DNA from 2 places in the Staphylococcus pseudoxylosus genome. Region 1 is predicted to be linked to the other one. Evidence: predicted binding sites of a transcription regulator. Region 1 holds the regulator's gene; the other holds the start of a gene.

What was found. Region 1 encodes Rex, which represses fermentation and respiration genes when NADH is low (regulators of the CRP and FNR family bind a similar motif). Its sites were predicted from a motif close to TTGTGAAATATTTCACAA; they were not measured.
Region 2: qoxA (cytochrome aa3 quinol oxidase subunit II) is a predicted target of Rex. The motif match lies at 1,982-1,999, and genes of this name have one in related genera.

The regions. Positions count from the first base shown of each region.
Region 1 is NZ_CP085024.1:1,040,421-1,053,067, forward strand. It holds gene tsaD (tRNA (adenosine(37)-N6)-threonylcarbamoyltransferase complex transferase subunit TsaD) at 1-959, shown strand, start outside; gene LG295_RS04865 (VOC family protein) at 1,232-1,654, shown strand; gene LG295_RS04870 (MutS-related protein) at 1,794-3,395, opposite strand; gene LG295_RS04875 (ABC-F family ATP-binding cassette domain-containing protein) at 3,761-5,689, opposite strand; gene LG295_RS04880 (redox-sensing transcriptional repressor Rex) at 5,835-6,482, shown strand; gene LG295_RS04885 (YeeE/YedE family protein) at 6,698-7,786, shown strand; gene LG295_RS04890 (sulfurtransferase TusA family protein) at 7,808-8,032, shown strand; gene LG295_RS04895 (hypothetical protein) at 8,391-8,576, opposite strand; gene LG295_RS04900 (LacI family DNA-binding transcriptional regulator) at 8,772-9,734, shown strand; gene LG295_RS04905 (sucrose-6-phosphate hydrolase) at 9,819-11,303, shown strand; gene LG295_RS04910 (carbohydrate kinase) at 11,300-12,265, shown strand; gene agrA (quorum-sensing response regulator AgrA) at 12,301-12,647, opposite strand, start outside.
Region 2 is NZ_CP085024.1:2,001,842-2,014,488, forward strand. It holds gene LG295_RS09590 (globin domain-containing protein) at 202-1,347, opposite strand; gene LG295_RS09595 (immunoglobulin-like domain-containing protein) at 1,585-1,902, shown strand; gene qoxA (cytochrome aa3 quinol oxidase subunit II) at 2,167-3,288, shown strand; gene qoxB (cytochrome aa3 quinol oxidase subunit I) at 3,288-5,276, shown strand; gene qoxC (cytochrome aa3 quinol oxidase subunit III) at 5,266-5,871, shown strand; gene qoxD (cytochrome aa3 quinol oxidase subunit IV) at 5,868-6,158, shown strand; gene rihC (ribonucleoside hydrolase RihC) at 6,328-7,236, shown strand; gene LG295_RS09625 (serine hydrolase domain-containing protein) at 7,346-8,521, opposite strand; gene LG295_RS09630 (phospho-sugar mutase) at 8,541-10,202, opposite strand; gene LG295_RS09635 (LCP family protein) at 10,657-11,976, shown strand; gene LG295_RS09640 (DUF2538 family protein) at 11,998-12,468, shown strand; gene LG295_RS09645 (GNAT family N-acetyltransferase) at 12,538-12,647, shown strand, end outside.

The DNA.
Region 1 (12,647 bases):
AAAATGGAACAGATATACTGAGTAATATCGTCCTAAGTCAGATTGAAAGCCATAAAAGATTTGGGGGCGTCGTACCAGAAGTAGCGAGTAGGCACCATGTTGAAGGTATCACAACAACTATTGATGAAGCGTTGAACACTGCTGATGTAACCATGCTGCAGATTGATGCCATAGCAGTCACGCAAGGTCCTGGCTTAATAGGAGCGTTGCTAGTCGGTATAAATGCTGCGAAAGCATTAGCATTTGCATATGACAAACCATTAATTCCAGTCCATCATATAGCAGGTCATATATACGCGAATCATTTAGAAAAGCCACTCCAGTTTCCGGTCATGTCTTTAATCGTTTCGGGTGGACATACAGAATTGATTTATATGAAAGATCATTTGGACTTTGAAGTTATTGGTGAAACTAGAGATGATGCCGTAGGTGAAGCATATGACAAAGTGGCTAGAACCATTGGGCTTAGTTATCCAGGTGGACCACAAGTTGATAAATTAGCAGCTCAAGGTCAAGATAGTTATGATTTTCCAAGGGTATGGTTAGATAAAGATAGTTATGATTTTAGTTTTAGTGGATTAAAAAGTGCAGTAATTAACAAACTTCATAACGTTCGACAAAAAGGTGAACAAATTAACGAAGCGGACGTTGCCACAAGTTTCCAAAACAGCGTTGTTGAAGTATTAGTTGGTAAATCTATATCAGCATGTGAAGCTTATAATGTAAAGCAACTTATAGTTGCAGGTGGTGTAGCGAGTAATAAAGGTTTAAGATCTGCATTAGCTGAAGCTTGTGAAAGTCATAATATCACACTCTCAATACCAAGCCCTAAACTATGTACAGATAATGCTGCTATGATTGGTGCAGCCGCTCATTATTTATATCATGCTGGTGTTACAGCAGATATGACATTGAATGGTGTTAACAGTTTAGATATTGAAGCATTTACAGTTAAATAATTAGTAAAAATTACGAACTTAATATTAAGTAATTACTTTTAAAAAGTCCTGGATATCAATAAATATCTTGGGCTTTTTTGTGTTTATCAGACTTATGGATGCTAGATAAATTGATTGCTGCCCTTTAAGTTTTTAACTATTTAAAGTCGAAGTGCAAAAAATTAAAATTCTAAATTTTATAACAACAGAATATGGGTATAGTTAGTTTATAGAGATTTAAATAATTGATTTAATATGTGTTGATGTTTAACACCACAAGGAGGAAGTTAATAATGAAAGCAGTTCAATATTTTAATTTTCAAAATAGTTTGGCGGCGTTAAATTTTTATGAAGAACATTTTGGTGCAACGGATATACAACGTGTAGGTGGAGACCATGAAATGTTCGCCAATATGCCTGAAGAATATCAAGTGGACGCAGATTTTACAATGAACGCCTCATTTAATATACTTGGCGAAACATTCTATTGTAGTGACACGTGGAAGAACAAGAAAATAGATAATAGCGGCGCGATTGTTACATTTACATTTGATGGTTCGAATGAAGCGGAAAAAGAAACAGCAAAAGCTTTTTTTGATAAAGCAGTAGCAGCAGGATGTGAAGTGACGATGCCATTAGGTAAAACAGAATGGTCAGATTTTTACGGTATGTTTAATGATCCATTTGGTGTTACGTGGATGGTTAATGCGGAATAAATCATGAATTTAAAGTCGAATCTTTATAATTTATAATAAGTAGGTCTAAGTTATACAAATAGAGAGGGTGGATTATGTATCCATCCTCTCTGTTTGTAGTTATAAGCAATATCAAATGAAACGCAAAAACAATTTTTAATTAAGTATTACGGTTTGCTGTTGACTTTGCTCGATTATAAATTTTCTTTGGAAATGACATAATCCTAAGTAATTCTATTGCATTTCGGGTATCAGCTTTACCTTGTTTAATCTTAAAGTCAAAGGAAATATTATCCTCAGTTATAGACTCGTTAAAATGATAGTTTGAATATATATTGTCTAATAAAGAAGAGAGTTCAATGTCATGCGTAGCAGCAATAACAGTATAGCCTTCAAGTTGATTAAGATAACTTAGAACAGACTCTGATGCAGCAATACGTTCAGTTGTATTTGTACCTTTAAAAATTTCATCAATAAAACAATAAACTTTTTCAGTTGTAGTGATATCAAAGAGACGTTTAATAGATTTGATTTCAGTCATGAAATAACTATCACCTGTTAAGATATCATCTTGGTTTACCATTGAGGTATAAACCATACCGGGCTTATACTTAAATTCTTCAGCTGTAGCAGTGTTAACTGTTTGTGACAATACGATGTTTAGTGCAACAGCTTTCATAAATGTAGACTTACCAGATGCGTTTGAACCAGTTAGTAAAATATGATTGTCTATTGCTAAATCGTTTGGAACTGCATCATTAATCAATGGATGTGTTAATTGTTCAAAATGAATAACATCTTTTTCTACAACCTGAGGAATTGTATAATGATCTAGCGTTTCTCTCCACAAAGCCACGGCGTAATGATTATCGATATGAGCGATGTATTCATAGCACGCCATTACTTCATCTTCATACTTTTTAAAACTGTTTTGAATTAAATGAAACAGATGATAATCCATCATAAAGATTAATTTGAATAATAACGAAAACACAGATGTTTCGTCGTTTGAGTTCACACGGCCTAACAAGCCACTAAATTTGCGTGCAATAACAAAATGTTTAAAGTCAACATCTATATTAGGTGCAAGTTCGTGTTGTTGGATGGCGTACGCTTTTTTAATAACGGTTGATGTGTAGAACATTGAATTTAAATCTTGTTCATAGGTCTTTTTTAGGAATCCGCTTAACATCATATTAAAAATTGCGGAAAAAATAGTTAAAGTTATGCCAATACTAGGTGTGAAAATGGATAGAATTATAAAAATTAATGGTAAGTAAGTACAAAGCATAAAAAAGTTGTTGCGCTTAATTGATGAGATTTGATCTGGAAAAGTAGGGTAGATTGCTTTTCCGATTTGCGCTAAATAGAGTGAGATTTCATTTCTAAAATCTTTGTTAGTTGTAAAATTATAAAGAAGTTTAGCGTCTGTTACATGAAACATATTTTTTAACGTTGCAAAAAGTCTCATTTCACCAATAGCTGTAAAGTTAAAATTCATATTATGAAATACGCTATCAAGATTTAAATCTGACCACGTTTTTTCATCAATCAATGTCTCGTTGTTAAATTTGTGTTTATATGTATCAAATTGATAACGATAAGTATGGTTCGGTCTAATGAAGTTTTCTAAAGGACGTTTATTGCCCCATAAAGGTTTGATATCGTGCATAAGTTTTTTGTTGGCGACAATGGGTGAGATAATCATCAATGCAGTACCCAATAAAAGAAAAGCTATGAAGAACCAAAAAATTGTTGGCATGTTGTATTACTCCCTTTATTAATATGTAAACAGCTATGAGATAATTATGACATTATCGATAAAATTTAACAAATTGAGATAATAGCTTAGATGAGAAAGAATAAGCTGATGTCAATAGAGAACATGCGTACTTATCAACAAATAGTGCACAAACTGTGGATAAGTTTGGGTAAAATGTGTGGATATAAGCTATTATCTGAATTTTATACACAAAAAAAGATTGCTTTTTACTTGTGGATAACTAGGATAACTTTGTGGATAGCCTTTGTTATAGGGAAAAGAATGTGAATAGTTATTGTGTATTTCAAGATAAGAAAAAAGTTAAAGTAGAAAATTCTACTTTAACTTTTGTTTTGAATTAGGATTTATATTAACTTTTCTTGTAATTCTGCCCATTCGGCCATGACTTGTTCTAGTTTTTGTTCGATTTCTGATTTTGAAATTGCTAAGGAGTTTGCTTTTTCAGGATCAGAGTATATGTCTGGCAAAGTAAGTTGATGATTAATGTTATTTATTTCTTCTTCATAGGTTTCGATATTTAATTCACATGTTTCAATTTGACGTTCGATTTGACGTTGTTCACGCTTTTGTTGTTTTTGATCAATATATGAGTCATTTTGTTTGATAACCGTATCATTTACTGTTGGATTTTCTAATTCTTCTTTTGCTTTTAATGCTGCTTTTTCTTCAGTTTTTTCAATATAATATTGATAATTCCCTAGATACATTGTGCCACCATCAGAATCTAAATCGTAAACTTTATTGGCTAATTCATTAATGAAATAACGATCATGAGATACAAATAGGATTGTGCCTTTAAAGTTTGCCAAAGCTTGTTCTAACATTTCTTTTGAATCTATATCTAAATGGTTTGTAGGTTCATCTAAAATGAGTACATTGTTTCGCTCAAGCATCAATAAGGCAAGCTGTAAACGTGCTTTCTCGCCACCTGATAGATCGTTAATTATTTTTTTAACGTCTTCTTGTACAAATAGAAAACGACCTAAAACAGCACGAATGTCTTTTTCATTCATAGTAGGGTATTGGTCCCATAAGTAATCAAGTATTGTTTTATTTGATTTGAATTCGGCTTGTTTTTGATCATAATAACCAATTTTTAAGTTGGCACCCGTAGTGATTGTCCCATTTAATGAATTTTGTATATTGGCAATGGTTTTTATTAAAGTTGATTTCCCAATACCATTAGGGCCGATAATTGCAATATGATCTCCTTTTGTTACTTCAAAAGTAATGCCTTTAGTAATTGGAGACGCATAGCCAATTTCTAAATTTTTTATATGGAAGACATCATTACCAGTATTACGATCAAATTCAAATTGAATGTTGGCACTTTTAGCATCAATCATAGGTTTATTAATGCGTTCAATCTTTTCTAACATTTTCCTACGGCTCTTAGCCATACCTGTAGTTGAAGCACGAGCAATATTTTTATCGACAAAAGTCTCTAATCGTTTAATTTCAGCTTGTTGATTCTCATATTCTTGCATACGTTTTTCATAATATTTATCCCTTTGATCAATAAACTGAGCATAATTACCTACATAATGTTGGACATCACCGAGTGCAACGTCATAAATTTGAGTCACAATTTTATCTAAGAAGTATCTATCATGACTAATAATTACGATGGCACCTTTAAAGTAATTTAAATAACTTTCTAACCATTGGGTCGTTTCCATGTCTAAATGGTTGGTGGGTTCGTCCAAAAGTAATAAATCAGGCTCGCTTAATAACATTTGTGCCAAAGATAATCTTGTTTTTTGGCCGCCGCTAAAGTCATTGATAGGTCGGTCGAAATCCGCTTCACTAAAATTCAGTCCGTGTAAGACTGTTTTAATTTTGCTTTCATATTGATAGCCATCTTGTTGTTCAAATTGATTGGATAATGCTTCATAGCGATCGATATGAGATTTATATGTCTCAGTATCATACTCATCCGCATGTTGCGCTAACCAATCTGTTTCCAATTTCATTTCTCGTTCTAAATTTTTCATTGCCTCAAACGGCTTAGACATTTCTTCAAATACAGTTTGATCTGTATTTAATGTCATTTGCTGTGTTAGATAACCAAGTTTTAAATTTTTACTCTTAGAAATATGACCGCTATCATAATCTTCAACACCAGCAATTATTTTCATTAATGTAGATTTTCCGGCGCCATTACGACCTACAATACCAATGCGTTCACCCGTTTTAACTTCAAAATCCACATTATTAAAAATGTCTTCGCCGTCGAATGATTTAGTTAAATCATTGAGTTGTAATAATATCATCTGATTTTGCACCTCTCTATTCATTATCATTCTACAGTATTCAGCGTGTTGTTAAAACTATCATTGTTTATTTTTATTATTCAGTCATGTATAATGTTGTAGTGATTATAAGATTAATGAATAACAGATAATGAATTAGGGGGAAATGATCTTGGCTAATCAAAGCGAAAAGATTCCTCGTGCCACATTGAAACGTTTACCGTTATATTATAGATTCGTCAATACATTAAAATCTAAAGGCATTGATAGAGTTAATTCTAAAGCCATCAGTGAAGGCTTAAATATTGATTCTGCAACGATTCGAAGAGATTTTTCTTATTTTGGCGAGTTAGGCAAGAAAGGCTATGGCTATAATATTGATAGCTTATTACATTTTTTTAAAAATGAAATTAGCGAAAATGACGAGATTAAAATTGCAATTGTAGGTGTAGGGAACTTAGGTAAAGCATTATTAACATATAACTTTTCAATACATGATGAAATGACTATAACTGAAGCATTCGATATTCGTGAAGAGGTTATTGGGACACAAATAGGTAAAGTGACAGTAAGTTCATTTGATAAAATAAAGGAAATATTATCACAAGAAGATATAGATGTAGTGATATTGACTACGCCTGAAGAAGCGGCTCAAAACGTAGCTGACGTATTAGTAGATTCAGGTGTTAAAGGGATACTTAACTTTACACCAAGTCGTGTACTAACGCCATCAGACGTTCAAGTACATCATATTGATTTAGGTATTGAATTACAGTCTTTATTATTTTTTATGAAAAATTATAGCAATAAATAAAAAATAATTAGTTAGTTTTTTATAGATACAGTAATACACTCAGTGTGCTGTGTTTATAAAAAACTATTTTTTTATGGATGTTTAATTTGAATTTCGAAAAATTATTACTGTATAAGTTAGCAGAAAGTTAAAAATTGTGAGTTGCAAGGTTGAAATTTTATACGATTTCTAATATTATTAATCTTATTGATTTTATCGGAAAAGAGGTTATTAATATGACTTGGTTAATAATCAGCGGCATTATTGTGGGAAGTCTTTTAGGCTTTGTTATGCAAAGAACACGGTTTTGTTTAGCTGGTGGATTTAGAGATATGTATATTCAAAAGAGTAACAAAATGTTTTATGCATTACTTATAGCTATTACAGTTCAAAGTATAGGATTGCTCATTTTGACTTCAACTGGTTTGGTACAAATACCTGAGTCAACTTACCCTATTATTGGGACAGTAATAGGTTCATTTATATTTGGTTTAGGTATTATATTAGCTGGTGGATGTGCAACCGGTACATGGTATAGAGCAGGTGAAGGTTTAATAGGTAGTTGGGTGGCACTTATCGCCTATGCATTTACTTCGGCAGCTACGAAATATGGTTTACTGTTACCATTCATGGATGGTTTAAATAAGCCTACAAATGTTAATACGAGTATGTCACAAACTACAGGGATACCGACATGGATATGGGTAGCATTACTTACAGCTATTACAGTATTTTTCGTAGTCAAAACATTACGCAAACCGAAACCTAAATTTGCTATTCCTAAATTAAAACAGAAATTCACAGGTATGCGTCATTATTTATTTGAAAAGAAATACCATCCCTTTGTGGCTGCAATTGCAGTAGGACTCATCGCGTTAATTGCATGGCCAGTAAGTGAGTCTACAGGAAGAATGTATGGGCTAGGTATTACAACACCATCCGCTAATCTAGTACAGTTCTTTGTAACTGGTGATTTGAAATTATTAGACTGGGGTGTTTTCTTAGTTCTTGGAATATTCCTAGGGTCTTATATTGCAGCTAAAGGTGCAAGAGAGTTTAAATGGAGATTACCAGATAAAAAAACGATTCGTAACAGTATGATTGGTGGCGTGCTTATGGGATTTGGCGCTTCAGTAGCAGGTGGTTGTTCAATCGGTAATGGACTAGTAGAAACAGCAACGATGTCATGGAAAGGTTGGATTGCACTTGCTTCAATGATCTTAGGAGCTTGGACAATGAGTTATTTTGTATTTATCAGACCTATGAAAAAAGCGCAGAAGCAAACCTCAAATGAACCTGTAACGTCACAAACGCAAACAATATAATTATTATAGGAGGCACAAATTATGGTACACGAGTTAGGTACAGTTGGAATGGTTTGTCCATTCCCGTTAATAGAAGCACAAAAGAAAATGAACACGTTAGATAATGGTGATGAATTAAAAATAGATTTTGATTGTACGCAAGCAACTGAAGCATTACCAAATTGGGCAGCTGAGCAAGGCTATCCAGTTACAAATTATGAACAGTTAGATGATGCATCATGGACAATTACAATTCAAAAAGCTTAATTAAGAGTAATAGTTGAGATTGACACTGCAAGTGAACTTCACTTAGTCAATTAGACAACATAATAAGTAAAATAAAAATGGTCGGATTCCTAGCTATGCTTTGAGTTCGATCATTTTTATTATATATTTTTTAGTCAGAATTTTGTTTTTTAATATTTGTAATTAATATATAGATTCCAATTATTAACATTAATATTGCTAGTATCATGACCAAATAAATAGAAAAAGCTTCAAAGATATTAGTAGTTAACACTAATATTAAAACAATGAGTAAAAATAATTTTAATAGATTTAACCTTACAGTTCTTGTCATGTTTTCCATCCATTAAACTAAATAAGTATATATTCAATAACCCTGTTAATCTTTATCATTATTATTGCCTTTAGCTTTAAAGACAAAGGCAATAATTAATATTATTATAGGAAGAAAAGCTGAAAAAATGGCTGAGTAACTACCATTTTTAAGTAAAAATGGTAAACAAATAACAATCACTATTATGCAAATACTTAATGTTATAAAGGTGTACAGTTTCCCTTTATTCATGACCTATCTCTCCTTAAAGTTGTTATTTCCACAACTATATCATATTGAAAACTCAACTTATATGTTACATATTTAAAGACACTAATAGTAAGTTTTAACCTTTCTACAAATGTAGTTTCAAATAGTATTTAAAGCGGTTGCATTATGATAAAATAAGTATTGTTTATAATAGTTAATTAATGAGAGTGAGAAAATATGAAGAACATTGCTGATATAGCTAAGATTGCTGGGGTTTCAAAAAGTACAGTGTCGAGATATTTAAATAATGGTTCGGTAAGTTTAAGAACTAAACAAAGATTAGATAAAATCATTCTAGAAAATGACTATCAGCCTAATCAATTTGCACAAAGTTTACGTGCGCGTAGAACTAACATGATAGGGGCAATTATACCTAGAATGAACTCTTTTGCTGTCGATGAAACAATTAAAGGCGTCAAAACAATCTGTGATCAATTGAAATATAGTTTGCTTCTAAATTATACAAATCTTAATACTCAATTAGAAATTGATGCCCTTGAAACATTTTATAGAAGTAAGGTAGATGGCATTGTCTTTATGGCAACAGAAATCACAGACAAACATTTAGAAGTTATTAATAAAATAAATGTTCCTGTGATTATCGTTGGTCAAGCACATGATGATTTACATTGCATCATTCATAATGATTATCAAGCTGGCTACTTAGTTGGTGATATGTTAGGTCAAAAAGGTTATAACGATATTAAATTCTTTGGTGTGACAGAAAGTGATATTGCTGTAGGTGTTCAACGTAAAGAAGGTCTGATTGCGGGTTTAGAAGTACATGACATACAACCTCATATTTCACTTACATCATTTAATTATCAAGAGGCGATGATCGATGTTGTAGAGGCGTTACAAGCATACCCTTATTATGACGCAATTGTTGGCGCTACAGATTCAATTGCCTTAGCCATACATAAATATAATTCAGAGCACTCGCCACATAAGCAGGAAAAGTATATTGTAGGGTTTGGTGGAGATCCAGTAACTGATATTGTGTCACCCTCTATCTATACCATAAATTACAATTTCGAATATGCAGGTAGTGTAGCTATGGACAAATTAAATCAGATGATACAACACCAAGAAATTGAACAACGTATTATTATTGATGTTGAACAATCATTTAAAAATTAAAAGAGAAATGGTATGATGAAAAAGTATATTATGGAACCGGTACCATTTAAATGAGATTATTTTTAAAATAGGAGGATACACACCATGACGGAGTGGACAAAAGAACAACGTTATCAAAAATATGAAGATGTTGATCAACAAACGATTGAATCATTAACTGAACAAGTTAAACAGTCAGAATATAGACAAACTTTTCATATACAACCCCAAATAGGATTGTTAAATGATCCTAATGGACTTATCTATTTCAAAGGGAATTATTATGTATCTCATCAATGGTTTCCGTTAGGACCTGTACATGGACTGAAATATTGGTATACATATCAAAGTAAAGACCTTGTGGATTTTGAAGCTATTGGTCCAACGATTAAACCAGATACGAAAGACGATAGTCATGGTGTATATAGTGGCAGTGCATTTGAATATCATGATCATTTATATTATATGTATACAGCAAACCATCGCGATAGTGATTGGAATAGAATCTCTACACAACATATAGCAAAAATGGCTAAGGATGGTTCGGTAAATAAATTTCCTAAAGCAGTGATATCAGAACCACCGTTTGGCTATACTCAACATTTTAGAGATCCTAAGGTACATGTTCAAGATGGAGTTTATTACGCAATGATAGCTGCACAAAATATTAAAAAACAGGGAAGAATTCTGCAATATCGTTCAACAGATATCGTAAACTGGGAATTTCAAGGCGAGATACAAACGAATCTAGATGATTTTGGTTATATGTGGGAGTGCCCAGATTATTTTAATTTAAACGGCTATGACATGTTACTGTTTTGCCCTCAAGGTATAGATTCAGAAGGGGAACGCTTTAAGAACATTTATCAATCTGGTTATATTATGGGACAGTATGATATTAACAATTTAACTATGAACCATGGTGATTTTCATGAATTAGATTATGGTTTTGATTTTTATGCTCCTCAGACATTCTTAGATGAAAATGGTCAACGCGTATTAATTGGGTGGATGGGTTTACCAGAAATCAACTATCCTTCAGATGCAGATGGTTGGGCGCATTGTTTAACTATCCCACGTGTATTGACAATTGAGTCAGGTAATTTAAAGCAGCGTCCATTAAAAGCGCTTGAAAAACTTCGCACAAATGAAGAAACGGCATTAGGTTATGCTAATAAATTCACTAGACAATTGCATCCGTATGAAGGCAAACAGTTTGAATTAATCATTGATATTTTGGAAAATGAGGCGACAGAAGTTTACTTTGAAGTAAGAACATCTAAGACTGAATCTACACTAATTACGTATAATAAGAGGGAACAGAAATTAACATTAGACCGCAGTGAAAGTGGTCAATTACCAGAACCTGTTGAAGGTACAACGAGAAGCACTTATTTAGATACGCCGTTATCCAAACTACAGTTATTTGTAGATACTTCTAGTGTTGAAATTTTCTGTAATGATGGTGAACGTGTGATGACGACAAGAATATTTACAGATGAAAATGCAACAGGCATTAAAACATCTACTGAATCAGGTCAAGCCTATCTAAAATTTACAAAATATGATTTGAAAGGTGACACTATATGAAACGTCTACTAGCAATTGGAGAGGCATTAATTGATTTTATACCGAATACTACAGATTCTAAATTAAAAGATGTAGAAAAGTTTAGTCGACAAGTAGGAGGAGCACCATGTAATGTGGCTTGTACAGCAACAAAGCTAGGTGGCAATGCTGAAATGATTACCCAATTAGGACAAGATGCATTTGGTGATTTAATTGTAGAAACGTTAGAAAACATAGGTGTAGGTACTCAATATGTAAGTCGTACTGATATAGCTAATACCGCTTTAGCATTCGTGAGTTTAACTAAAGAAGGTGAAAGAGACTTTTCATTTTATAGGAAGCCATCTGCTGACATGTTGTTCAATACAGATGCAGTAAGTAACATCGATGTAACTGAAAATGATATGTTGCATTTCTGTTCAGTTGATTTAGTGGAAAGTCCTATGAAATATGCACATCAAGAATTGATTGAAAACGTGACAAATGCAGGTGGTACAATTGTATTTGATCCTAATGTGAGGTTGCCATTATGGAAAAATGAAGCGGATTGTAAATCAGCAATCCATGAATTTATTCCATTAGCACATATCGTCAAAATATCTGATGAAGAATTGGAATTTGTAACTGGAATTACAGACGAAAAACAGGCGATACAGTGGTTGTTCCAAGGAAATGTTAATGCAGTAATTTATACTAAAGGCGCTGATGGTGCAGTCATATATTTTAAAGACGGAAATGAAATTTCTCAACAAGGATTTAAAGTTAAAGCCATTGATACTACAGGTGCAGGTGATGCATTTATAGGTGCTTTAATTAGCAGATTATTAATTTCTGATAGTGTAGACGTGATAACAGTATTGAAAAGTGAAGGTGAACGTATACTTGAATTTAGTAATTATGTAGCAGCAATGGTTACTACGAAATACGGAGCGATATCAAGTATTCCAACTTTAGAAGAAGTGAATAAAGCAATAAAAAGCTGAGCATGTAATTAAATACATGCTCAGTTTTTTATGTATTATATCTTTTTAACGTTTCTTACAGACGCATAACAATGTTCATTGTTTTTAAAATAAACTACGCGTGATTTTGAGTCGATGGATTCGATATTGTGTCTATTAACTACGAAACTATTATGACATCTAAAGAAACGTTTATCTAACTGATCAATTTCTTTTAGGTTTCCATAGAATTCGATTTGACGATTATCGAGATGTGCAATTAAACGATGGGATTTGCTAGATGATTCAAAGAACATCACATCGTCATATTGTACATAAATAGAATTACTACCACGTTTTAATTCTATTGTTTCGACACTACTTTCTTTTGAAAGTAGTTTTAATCGCGATTCAGATGTTTCTA
Region 2 (12,647 bases), 960 kb from region 1:
TTTATGATTTTTATGACCTACGGAATCTAGATGAATAATGAGCAAACTACACGATCAGACCACATAATCCTTTGATAATCTATATACAATTAAAACAATAAAATTATAAATATAAATGAGAGCTAGCCACATAAGCTAGCTCTCATATTTTTAAAGCTGATAAAGATATTTTTCATCAGTAAAGGGAGCAATTGTTTACAGTTAAACGCCCACACTTAATCTAGGAATAAATGATTCGAAATGTATACGTTGTGCTTCAACACCGATTTCTTTTAATGTAGTAATAATTGATTGAAGGAATTTAACGCCTCCACAAACGTAAATTTCAGTATCTGTTGAAATAAACTGACTTAGATATGTTGCGTCCATATATCCACTTTTTTGTTTATCGTGAATAATATACGACGCATTATCACTATTATTTACAATGTGTTCTATTCTACTGGTAAAAGGTATTTCTTGTACACTTTCAACATTTTGAATAAAGTCTACTTTTACATTTGATTTTGCAACGTCATTAAACATTGGAATTAATGGCGTTACACCGATACCTGAACCGATAAACAACTGAGGCGCTGTGTCATTTACTATTCCAAATACTCCTACAGGAGCAGATAAATCTATCGTATCGCCAACTTCCATCTCATCATGTAAAATGGTTGATACTTCTCCCTCGTGTGAATCTGTCACATCTCTTTTCACTGCAAAAGTTAATGTATGTTTATCACCTTCAATAATTGAATAGTGACGTTTGGCACGATATTCCAATTTATCACTTTCTACATCTACAGTAATATATTCTCCAGCCTCAAATTTACTTAGGTCATATTCATCTGACTTAACAGTAAACATTTTTATATCTGAAGTTATTGCTTCTATATGAGTAATTTTAAAAGGTTTAAAGCCGTCCCAAGCCATATCGTTATAAATTTCTTTTTCCACATTAATAAATACGGAAGCTATTTCACCGTATGCTTTCGCCCACGTAGCAATAATCACATCATCTTCTGGTAAGTCTAATACATTTTGAATAGCTGCTAATAAATTTTCTCCTACTATATCATACCCAGCTTCTGGCACTTGTAGCGCACAGTGTTTATAAGCAATTTCTTTAACAACTGGCATGATGCGCGTTAAATCATCGATATTAACTGCAGCAGCTAATACACTTTGTGCTAACGCAGTAGATTGCAAACCTTTTTTCTGATTGGTCTGATTGAACATATTTTTCAATTCAGGATGTCTCGTAAACATTCTATTATAAAAATACGAAGTGATTTCTTCTCCCTTTTGTTGTAATACAGGAACCGTCTCTTTAATTATATCTCGTTCTTTTTCATTCAACATTTAATCCACCCCTAATTTTATTGCTTTTTACATTTTTATCTTATTACAAAATTGGATGTTACAAAAGACTTATGTGATAAAATTCACAAAAAGTTCAATTTACATACTTTTAACCGGAAATTACAATGAAATTTATAGAAATAAGATATATTAGGACTATAGTATGATGTATAATATAGCAAATTAAAGTATAGTAATATTTAATAAAATTAATGTTTTGCGTTCGGAGGTTACGTAATGAATAAATTAATACAATCTTTGTCTGCATTAGGTGTATCTGCTACGCTTGTATCACCTAACTTAAGCGCAGAAGCTACTGACAATTCAATTCCAGAACTTAAAGGGATTAATGATACAATTATCGATAAAGGCGACGACTACAATATTTTAAACGGCGTGCGTGCTTATGATAAAGAAGATGGAGATTTGACACATAAAATCACAGTTGACGGTAATATTAATACTGAAAAAACTGGTAAATATAAGATTGAATATAAAGTTGAAGATTCAGATGGCGCAACTAATAAATCTATTCGTTATATAGAAGTAAAATAATTTTATAAATTTAATACATATACCCCTAAATGATAATGTTTATCACTATTTTGTGTGTGATTTTCGTTTATTGTCTTAAATATGACACTTTTCACAAAATGTACACATAATTTTAACAAATCTTTGAAAGCCCACCAGACGTTGAGTTTGTTGGGTTTCTTTTAATTTTACAATATTTTTTTTCGCACAAACACTTGTAAATATTGCGTAATATCTTAAAATTGATGGTAAGCCCTACATTTGTAGTATTAGGAGGTCAAAAAAGTGTCAAAATTTAAGTCTTTGCTTCTACTCTTTGGCTCGCTAATTTTGCTTAGTGGTTGTTCTAACGTAGAAGTTTTAAACCCAAAAGGGCCGATGGCAAGCGATACGAAGTTTTTGATTATGTATTCAATCATCTTCATGCTTGTTATTATTGCCGCTGTTGTTATTTTATTCACAGTTTTCCTATATAAATATAGAATAGGAAATACTAAAGAATCAGGAAAGATGCACCACAATTCTTTAATGGAAACAATTTGGTTTATTATTCCTGTAATTATTGTAATTGCTTTAGCCATCCCAACGGTTAATTCACTTTACAGTTATGAGGAAAAACCACAGAAAGAAGACGATCCACTTGTTGTTTATGCGACAAGCGCTGGTTATAAGTGGTTCTTCAGTTATCCTGAACAAAAAATCGAAACAGTTAATCATTTAACTATTCCGAAAGATCGCCCTGTTGTCTTCAAACTCCAATCAATGGATATGATGACAAGTTTCTGGATTCCACAATTAGGTGGCCAAAAATATGCGATGACAGGTATGACAATGGACTGGACATTAACAGCTAGTGAGGAAGGTACGTTCAGAGGACGTAACTCAAACTTCAATGGTGAAGGCTTCGAACGTCAAACATTTGATGTTAACTCTGTAAGCCAAAGTAAATTTGAGGATTGGGTAAAAGATGCGCAAAGCAAAAAAGTATTGGACCAAGATACATTTGATAAGCAACTTTTACCAACTACTGAAAATAAAAACTTAACTTTCAGTGGTACACATTTAGCATTTGTTGATCCTGCAGCTGATCCTGAGTATATTTTCTATGCTTACGATCGTTACAATTATGTGCAGAAAGATCCAAACTTTAATACACCTGAAGAAATTAAAGAAGATGTATTAGATAAACCAGATAAACCTGCACGTAAGCCGCAAATTACAAATGCAAACTATGAACGTCATGGAATGAAAGCCATGATCCTAGGCAATAATGAACCATATGATAGTGAATTCAAAGATGAAGAATCACATAATATGGATGAAATGGAAAAAATCTCTGAAGGTGTTAAAGATGATAAAGCATCTAAAATAGAGAAAAAAGACCATGAAAATGGAGGTGGACATTAATGAATTTTCCATGGGATCAATTACTCGTTCAAGGTAACTGGATGATAACGATGGCACAAATTGGTGCACCGTTTGCAGTCATAGCTGTGATCGCAGTAATTAGTTATTTTAAATTATGGAAATATCTATACAGAGAATGGTTCACATCTATTGACCACAAAAAAATTGGTGCGATGTACTTAATCTGTGCGGTATTAATGTTCGTACGTGGTGGTATTGATGCACTAATGATGCGTACACAATTAGCAATTCCAGATAACACATTTTTAGAAGGAAACCATTATAATGAGGTCTTTAGTACGCACGGTGTAATAATGATCATCTTTATGGCAATGCCTTTCATCTTTGGTTTATGGAATGTCGTAGTACCATTACAAATTGGTGCACGCGATGTCGCATTCCCTGTATTAAATAACGTAAGTTTCTGGTTATTCTTCTCAGGTATGATTTTATTCAACCTTTCATTTATAGTCGGAGGTTCACCTGCAGCTGGTTGGACAAACTATGCACCGCTTGCAGGCGAATTCAGCCCAGGACCTGGGGTTAACTATTACTTAATAGCAATACAAATTTCTGGTATCGGTACATTAATGACCGGTATTAACTTCTTTGTTACTATACTTAGATGTAAAACACCAACTATGAAATTCATGGAAATGCCAATGTTCACGGTTACTACTTTCATCACATCATTAATCGTTATCTTGGCTTTCCCTGTTTTAACAGTTGCATTAGCACTATTTACGACTGATAGAATATTCGACACTGCATTCTTCTCTGTCGCAAATGGTGGTATGCCAATGCTATGGGCTAACTTCTTCTGGGTATGGGGGCACCCTGAAGTGTATATCGTTATCTTGCCAGCATTTGGTATCTACTCTGAAATTATTCCTACATTTGCACGTAAACGTCTATTCGGTCATCAAAGCATGGTTTGGGCAACTGCAGGTATCGCATTCTTAAGTTTCTTAGTTTGGGTTCACCATTTCTTCACAATGGGTAATGGTGCATTAATCAACTCATTCTTCTCAATCTCAACCATGCTGATTGGTATACCAACTGGTGTTAAAATCTTTAACTGGTTGTTTACGCTTTATCAAGGCCGTATCACCTTTGAATCACCAATGCTATTCGCATTAGGTTTCATACCTAACTTCTTAATAGGTGGTGTGACTGGTGTAATGCTCTCTATGGCAGCAGCAGATTACCAATACCATAATACGTACTTCTTAGTAGCGCATTTCCACTACACATTAGTGGCTGGTGTTGTATTTGCTTGTCTAGGTGCTTTAATTTTCTGGTGGCCTAAGATGACTGGATTTAAGTTAAACGAAACATTAAACAAATGGTGTTTCTGGTTATTCATAATCGGATTTAATATTTGTTTCATACCACAATTCATTCTTGGTTTAGATGGTATGCCTCGTCGTTTATATACTTATATGCCAGAAGATGGTTGGTGGTTACTAAACGTAATTTCAACTGTCGGTGCCCTAATGATGGCATTAGGCTTTATGTTCTTAGTTGCAAGTATCGTATACAGCTTCTTCAAAGCACCACGTGAAGCTACTGGCGATAACTGGGATGGTTTAGGTCGTACTTTAGAATGGGCAACTGCAAGCGCAATGCCACCTAAATACAACTTTGCTATCACTCCAGATTGGAATGACTATGACACATTTGTAGATATGAAAGAACATGGTCGTCATTATTTAGATAACCATAATTATACTGATATCCATATGCCAAATAACACACCTGTTGGTTTCTGGATGGGAATTTTCTTCACTATTGGTGGATTCTTCCTTATCTTCGAAACAATTATTCCAGCAGTAATTTGTTTATTAGGTATCTTCGGTACTATGATTTATCGTAGTTTCCAAATAGACCATGGTTACCATATACCAGCGTCTGAAGTAGCAGAAACTGAAAAACGTTTACGTGATGCACGTATTAAAGAAAGGGAGGCTGTAAGTCATGAGTCATGATGCAAACACAATTGATCAACGTTCGCATGAAGGTAATTTAAATAGACTTGGCTTTTGGATTTTCCTTACAGCAGAATTCTCATTATTCGGTACGTTGTTTGCGGCATTATTAACACTTCAACATGGCGGCGATTATGCTGGCAAAATGACTACTGAATTATTTGAATTACCACTTATATTAATAATGACATTTGCATTATTAATTAGTTCTTACACTTGTGGTATAGCAATATACTATATGAGAAAAGAAAAAGAAAAATTAATGATGATCTGGATGATTATCACAGTGCTTCTAGGTGCAGTATTCGTAGGATTTGAAATTTATGAGTTCGCGCATTATGTACACGAAGGTGTTAATCTAACTATTGGTTCTTATTGGTCTAGCTTCTTTATTCTATTAGGAACACATGGTGCCCACGTATCATTAGGTATTGTTTGGATTATTTGTTTATTAATTCAAGTTGCAATGCGAGGATTAAATAAAGACAATGCTCCTAAATTATTTATAGTAAGTTTATATTGGCACTTTTTAGATGTTGTATGGATTTTCATCTTTACTGCCGTATATATGATAGGGATGGTGTTTAGCGGATGAATACAATTGTAAAACATACTGTAGGTTTTATTGCCTCAATCGTTCTAACAATCTTAGCAGTATTCGTAACCTTATACACATCTATGGCACTTAATGCTAAGATTACCATCATCTTTGGTTTCGCTTTTATACAAGCTGCAGTTCAATTATTAATGTTCATGCACTTAACTGAAGGTAAAGATGGGAATTTACAAGGATTCAAAGTTGTATTTGCGATTATCATTACTTTAATTACTGTTATTGGTACTTATTGGGTAATGCAAGGTGGACACTCAAGCCACTTATAATCCTAGAAAAGACTTCTCTTCGGAGGAGTCTTTTTTATTATTTTTAAAACTTCACTCCCAGTATCCCCCTATTGTTATTTCTACTATATTCAATACGTTTTTTAAGCATTTAACCTACAAAAATTGTAAAATAAATACATACCCTATTTTTAAAGGAGGTTAAATAATAATGAAACAACCCATAATTATAGACACTGATCCCGGTATCGATGATGCAGCGGCAATCAGTATTGCTTTAAATCACCCTGCGTTTGATTTAAGAATGATTACTACTGTCAATGGAAACGTAGGAATTGAAAAAACAACAGCAAATGCATTGAAACTTAAACAGTTTTTCAAGAGTAATATCCCTATACATAGAGGCGCTTCACAACCCTTACTTTCAAACATAGTAGACGCGAGTATAGTCCACGGAGAATCAGGTATGAATGGATATGATTTTCCTGAACCTAACTATAATGATTTAGCTTCAGTACATGCTGTGGAAGCTATGTATAAAGAATTAATAACGAATGAAGATCCCGTAACACTCATTCCTATTGGCCCATTAACAAACATTGCTTTATTAATATCTACTTATCCTGAAGCGAAAGATTATATTAAAGAAATTGTCTTCATGGGGGGTTCCGCTGGTCGTGGTAACATAACGCCATCTGCAGAATTTAATATTTACTGTGATCCAGAAGCTGCCCAGATCGTATTCAATTCAGGTTTACCTTTGACTATGGTTGGTCTTGATGTTGCAAGAAGTTCTACATTGAGCCATCATACAGTAAATGAACTTCAGGCCTTAAATCAAACTGGAGATATGCTACATCACCTTTTCAAACATTATAAAGGTGATGATTTTGAAAAAGGTATTAATGTTTATGATGTATATACTGTGCTTTATCTGCTTCATCCTGAAAAGTTTGATGTACAAGAAGCAGATGTTCAAGTTGAGACTAATGGTACATTGACAAAAGGCGCAACGGTTACAGATTTTAAATCTGCTTTCCCTAATTGTAGTGTAGTCATGTCTATTGAACCTGAGGTATTTAAAGAGATTTTTATAGATGCACTCAAGTATTGTAAATAACTAATCGTTTATTAATGCATAAAAAGACACTCCTTTTATGCTATTTAATCTGTAAGTTTTAAACTTTGATTAAATAGTAAAGGAGTGCTTTTTTTATATACATTTTATTTTAATATTTTTGACCGACAATATTATATGCCCCGCCTTGTTTTAAGATATCATAATAGATATGTTTGATTTTCTTTTCGTTATTAGTCTTACTATTTTCATAATTAGTACCTAAGACTACTATATATTTGTCGTTAAAATAAGCTGTAAATACTTGGCCAAAAAATCCACCATTTATTCTATTTTTATCTGGGAGTGAATAAAAACCATATCTATAAGGTTCAGGGTACTGTGATGTTAAACTCTCATGTAAAAGTGGTTGCGTTATTTTACTATCAAAAAGTTTGTTTTTTTGTAAGCTTAAAATTAATTGCCCCATATCGTATGGCGCCATAAAGAGATTTCCCGCACCATAATACTGATCTAATATATTGGGTGTTTGTTTTACTGGATTACTGGACGTTTTATCTTTTTTATAACCAATTGCCATATTCTTTTGATAATCTAAATCATTGTAGAATGCTGTGAAATTCAAATTATATGGATTTGCAAGTCTATCTACAAAGTTCTTTACATAGGATTTACTAGTTACCTCTTCTATCACACGTGACAATACTAGGTAATTCGCATCGTTATATCTATTTTTATTATAATATTTTGCTTCTATTCCTTTTTCTTGTATAGCATGAACAGCTTCATCTAAATTTTTATATTGAGGTGAAGCTCTATATTTATATAAACCACTTTTATGCTGCATCAATTGATTTAATGTAATCGGTTGCGCTGTTTTAAACCAAGGCACGTATTTTGTGACTGGATCATTCATATTGATCTTCTTTTCATTTACCAGTTGCTTTAGCATTAATCCAGTAGTGAATTTTTGAGAAGAACCAATTAAATATAATGTATCCGCCTTGTTCTTTTCATCTTCTTTAAAATTTTTTATACCATAGCCTTTATTTAGTTTTAATTGACCATTTTCAAATACAGCAGCTGTACCATTAAATTTGATCTGTTCTAAGTATCTATTAACTTCTACTATATCAGGATTGTTTGCATCAACAACGGTATTTAATTTACCTATTTTTTTATGACCTTTTGATGCATCTTCATAAGTTTTAGTATCATTATATTCTTGGTTGTAACGTTGATAATGCTTAAATACAATCAAAATTGCTATTGCTATAAGAAGTATGGTTAAAATAATCGTTATCCGTTTTAGTTTTTTCGTAGTCATCTTTTTGCCTCTATTTTACTCAATCTATATGATTAATATAGTCTTTTTCAAATTGATCCGTTATGGCATCAATGTCATCTACATTAAGCGAGAAATACAGTTTGATTTTTGGTTCTGTTCCTGACGGTCTCAGAGCAATAAAACCATTGTCAAATATGAATCTAATTAAGTTTGTATTAGGTAATGATAATGGTTCAGTCGCCCCCTCTTTTACATTCCTAATTTCTCCAATTTGGTAATCTTCAATTTGTTTAACATCCATACCACAAATTGAAAGAATATCTTTATTTCTAAACTGACTCATTATTTTAGAAATTTTTTCATTACCTTTTGACCCTTCAAAGCTTGGTGCGATTGTTCTATCTTTAAATTCACCAATATTTTGATAAATATCATTAATTGTATCTTTAAATGTTATACCGTTTTTATTTAATAAATTTTTATATTTAATTAACAGTGGTACCATTTGAATTGCATCTTTATCTCTGGATATTGGTTTTGCTAAGTATCCATGACTTTCTTCAAATGCTAACAACAATTGCTTATTTGTTGTGTTGTGATTTTGTTCGATTAAGTCAGAAATAAATTTAAACCCAGTTAAAACGTTCGTCACTTCAACGTCTAATGATTTAGCTAATCTTTCTGCTAACTCACTCGTAACGATTGACTTTATAATATATTGTGGTTTATTAGATTCTACTAAATCTTGAAATCTCAATTTCATAAATAATAAACCTATTTCATTACCATTAAAATATCTATAGTCGTTATCTCCATAACGTTCAATAAATCCTAATCTATCCGCATCCGGGTCTGTAGCAATGATGAGTTGTGCATCTGTTTCATCTGCCAATTTTTTCCCTAGTGCAAACGCATCTTCGTCCTCTGGGTTAGCAATTGCAATCGTCGGAAAATGACCATCTGGTTTTGATTGCTCTTCTTCTATTACATAATTATGATAATCCAACTCTGACAATATATCTGACATTAATGGTAAACTCGTACCATGTAAACTCGTGAGTACAACTTTGGCATCTTTTTCTTCAATCGTACCTACTAATGATTTAACCTCAGCTTTGTATTTTTCTGTCACTTCATTAGCCATGAATTGAATTTTCTCTTCCTTCAATAATGTCTCAAAATCACCTTTTTCAATTAACAATGGTGATTCAATTGAATTTATATATGAACTTAACGTTTCTGATGCTTCTGGTAACAGTTGACCACCATGATGATCATAAATTTTTATACCGTTATAGTTTTTAGGATTATGACTAGCAGTTATCATGACGCCAGCACTTACATTTAATTCTCTTACCGCAAAAGATAACTCTGGTGTAGATTTATAATTTTCTGATACAATCGTATGCACACCATTTTCAGCTAAAACACTTGCCATTTCTCTAGAAAATGCTTTTGATAATAATCTAGTATCAAAATGGATAACCACTGATGAATCGCTACTAACTGTATTTTTTAAATATTGTGCTAATCCTAATGCAACTTTTCGAACAGTAAAGGCATTTAATCTCCCTGGACCTAAGCCAAAAGTACTTCTTATACCTGCAGTACCGAAAGATAAAGTAGTTTCAAAGCCTTCATTTTTTTCTTCCTCTGTTTGTAATTGATAAAATGCTTTAACTAAACTTTCATCAATTCTCTCTAACCAAGCTTGTTTCACGTCGACGTTTCCTCCTTATATCTTTCAGAATAAAGATATATTTAGTTTTAGTTTCATTTTAAAATCTAATTCTCAATAAATCATCCCATACATTCTGCTATCCAAATAGAATCTATTAATTATTCATTAGAATTGATATTGTCTACAAGTTTATATTTCCAATGTATATTATATCCTATGTTTTAAAATAAATCATTTTTAATCAAATGACATAAATGTAACATCTAAATCTAAACCTTGACTGTTCCAGTCCTAAGTATCACGAATATCTTTAATTTTCACCTCAAACTCGTAAATAACATATTGATAGTTGATATTTTTTAATTATAGTAATAAAATTATAAGTTATAGTACATTTTCTTCTTTACAAATATTTAACAAAGTTAAAAAGTTTAACAACTTCAACAAAATGATAGTTACATGTACCAAATCTTATACATGGGGAGCTCCAAACATGAATAAATTTTTAAAATATTTTTTAATATTTCTATCTTTACTTCTTGTAGTTGTTCCAGTGATATTTGCCGTTTTACTATTAAAATCTTCTCAAGGTGCTTTTGAACATTCATACAATGACCAAGATTCAGCGAGGCAATCTAACATCCGTGAATCAAAAGTTGATCCTTCAAAAGATCCTATCTCTATCTTATTCTTAGGTATTGATGATAATAGTGGTCGTGAAAAAAACGGACAAAGTACTGAACAATCAAGATCAGATGCAATGATTTTCTCTACACTTAATACCAAGAAAGAACAAATAAGAATGTTAAGTATCCCACGTGATACTATTAGTTTTATCCCTAAAGTGGGTTATTACGATAAAATTGCACATGCTCATGCTTATGGAGGTCCTAAATCATCAATGGACTCTGTAGAAGCTACGTTAAATGTGCCAGTTGATTACTATGTAAGAATTAATATGGAAGCTTTTGTCGATGCTGTTAATGAACTTGGCGGTATCGAATACGATGTCCCTTATGACATTAATGAGCCAAACACAGATGATTCTGGAAAAATAAAAGTTAAAAAAGGCCATCAAAATTTAAATGGCGATGAAGCATTAGCCGTTGCGCGAACAAGACATCAAGATTCTGATTTAGAACGTGGTCAACGTCAAATGGATTTAATAAAAAAACTATTTGCTAAAGCTCAAAAAGCAGATTCAATTAGTAAGTTAGATGATGTTGTTGAAATTGTTGGTAAAAATGCCAAACACAATTTAAGTTATAAAGAAATCAAAGTACTTGCAACATCTTATTTAAAAGATGATGTTGATATCAAGAGTACACAACTAGAAGGTAAAGACGACTACTTAAATGGCATATATTATTACAATCCTGATATAAAAAATATTCAAGATACGTCAAATCTTTTGCGTGATGATCTAGAATTACCTAAAATAAAAGATAAGTTAGAATTTTTAAACCAACGTGTTATTGATTTTTATGGTACACTCATACCACAAACAGAGATAGATAGTTCATTACTAAGAAAATCTCAAAACGATAGTACGAGTAATGATGATAATGATGAAAATCAATCATCAGATAATAATTCTACAGATTCAGATATTCAAGAAAATAAAAATAATGACAATAGCCAACAATCTGACGCTAATCAATATGAAAATCAACAAGACGACCCGAATCAACAAAACGATCAGAATCAACAAAACAGTGATCAAAATACGCAACAACAGGTTGATCCAAATCAGCAGCAGCCTGATGAAAATCAACAACCAAATGCACAAGAAATACCTACAAATCAATATTAACTTTAGAGAGGAGCTCACTGTATGTCACGTAAAACATATGACAAACTTAACCAAATTAATGGTATGTTTAATGTATTAGAACAACAATTGATTCACAGCAAAGATATGGCACTTTTCAGGAATGAATTTTTCTACGTCAATCATGAACATCGGGAGAATTATGAAGCACTACGAATTTATTATAAAGATAGTGACAATAATCCAATTGTTGATGGTGCGTGTTATATTGTTGCGCTTCCAGAAATTTTTGAAAAAGTTGATGTATTTGAATCTGAACTCCCCTTCACATGGGTTTATGACCAAAATGGCATAACAGAAACAATGAAGCAAATCAGTGTGCCAATTCAGTATCTAATTGCAGCTGCATTAGAAGTAACTGATGTAAACTTATTCAAACCCTCAGGCTTTGCCATGGGAATGAATAATTGGAACATTGCACAAATGCGTATTTTTTGGCAATACACTGCAATTATTAGAAAAGAAGCGTTATAAATATACTGCCCTACCATATATTTTATGGTAGGGTATTTTTAATATTAAAAATTGAAATGAGGAATCTTTATGTTCAAAATTGTTACAACTCAAAATATGATAGAAGAAGCTCACAATATACGTAAAAAGGTCTTCGTTGAAGAACAAGGTGTGCCTTTAGAAAATGAAATAGATCAATA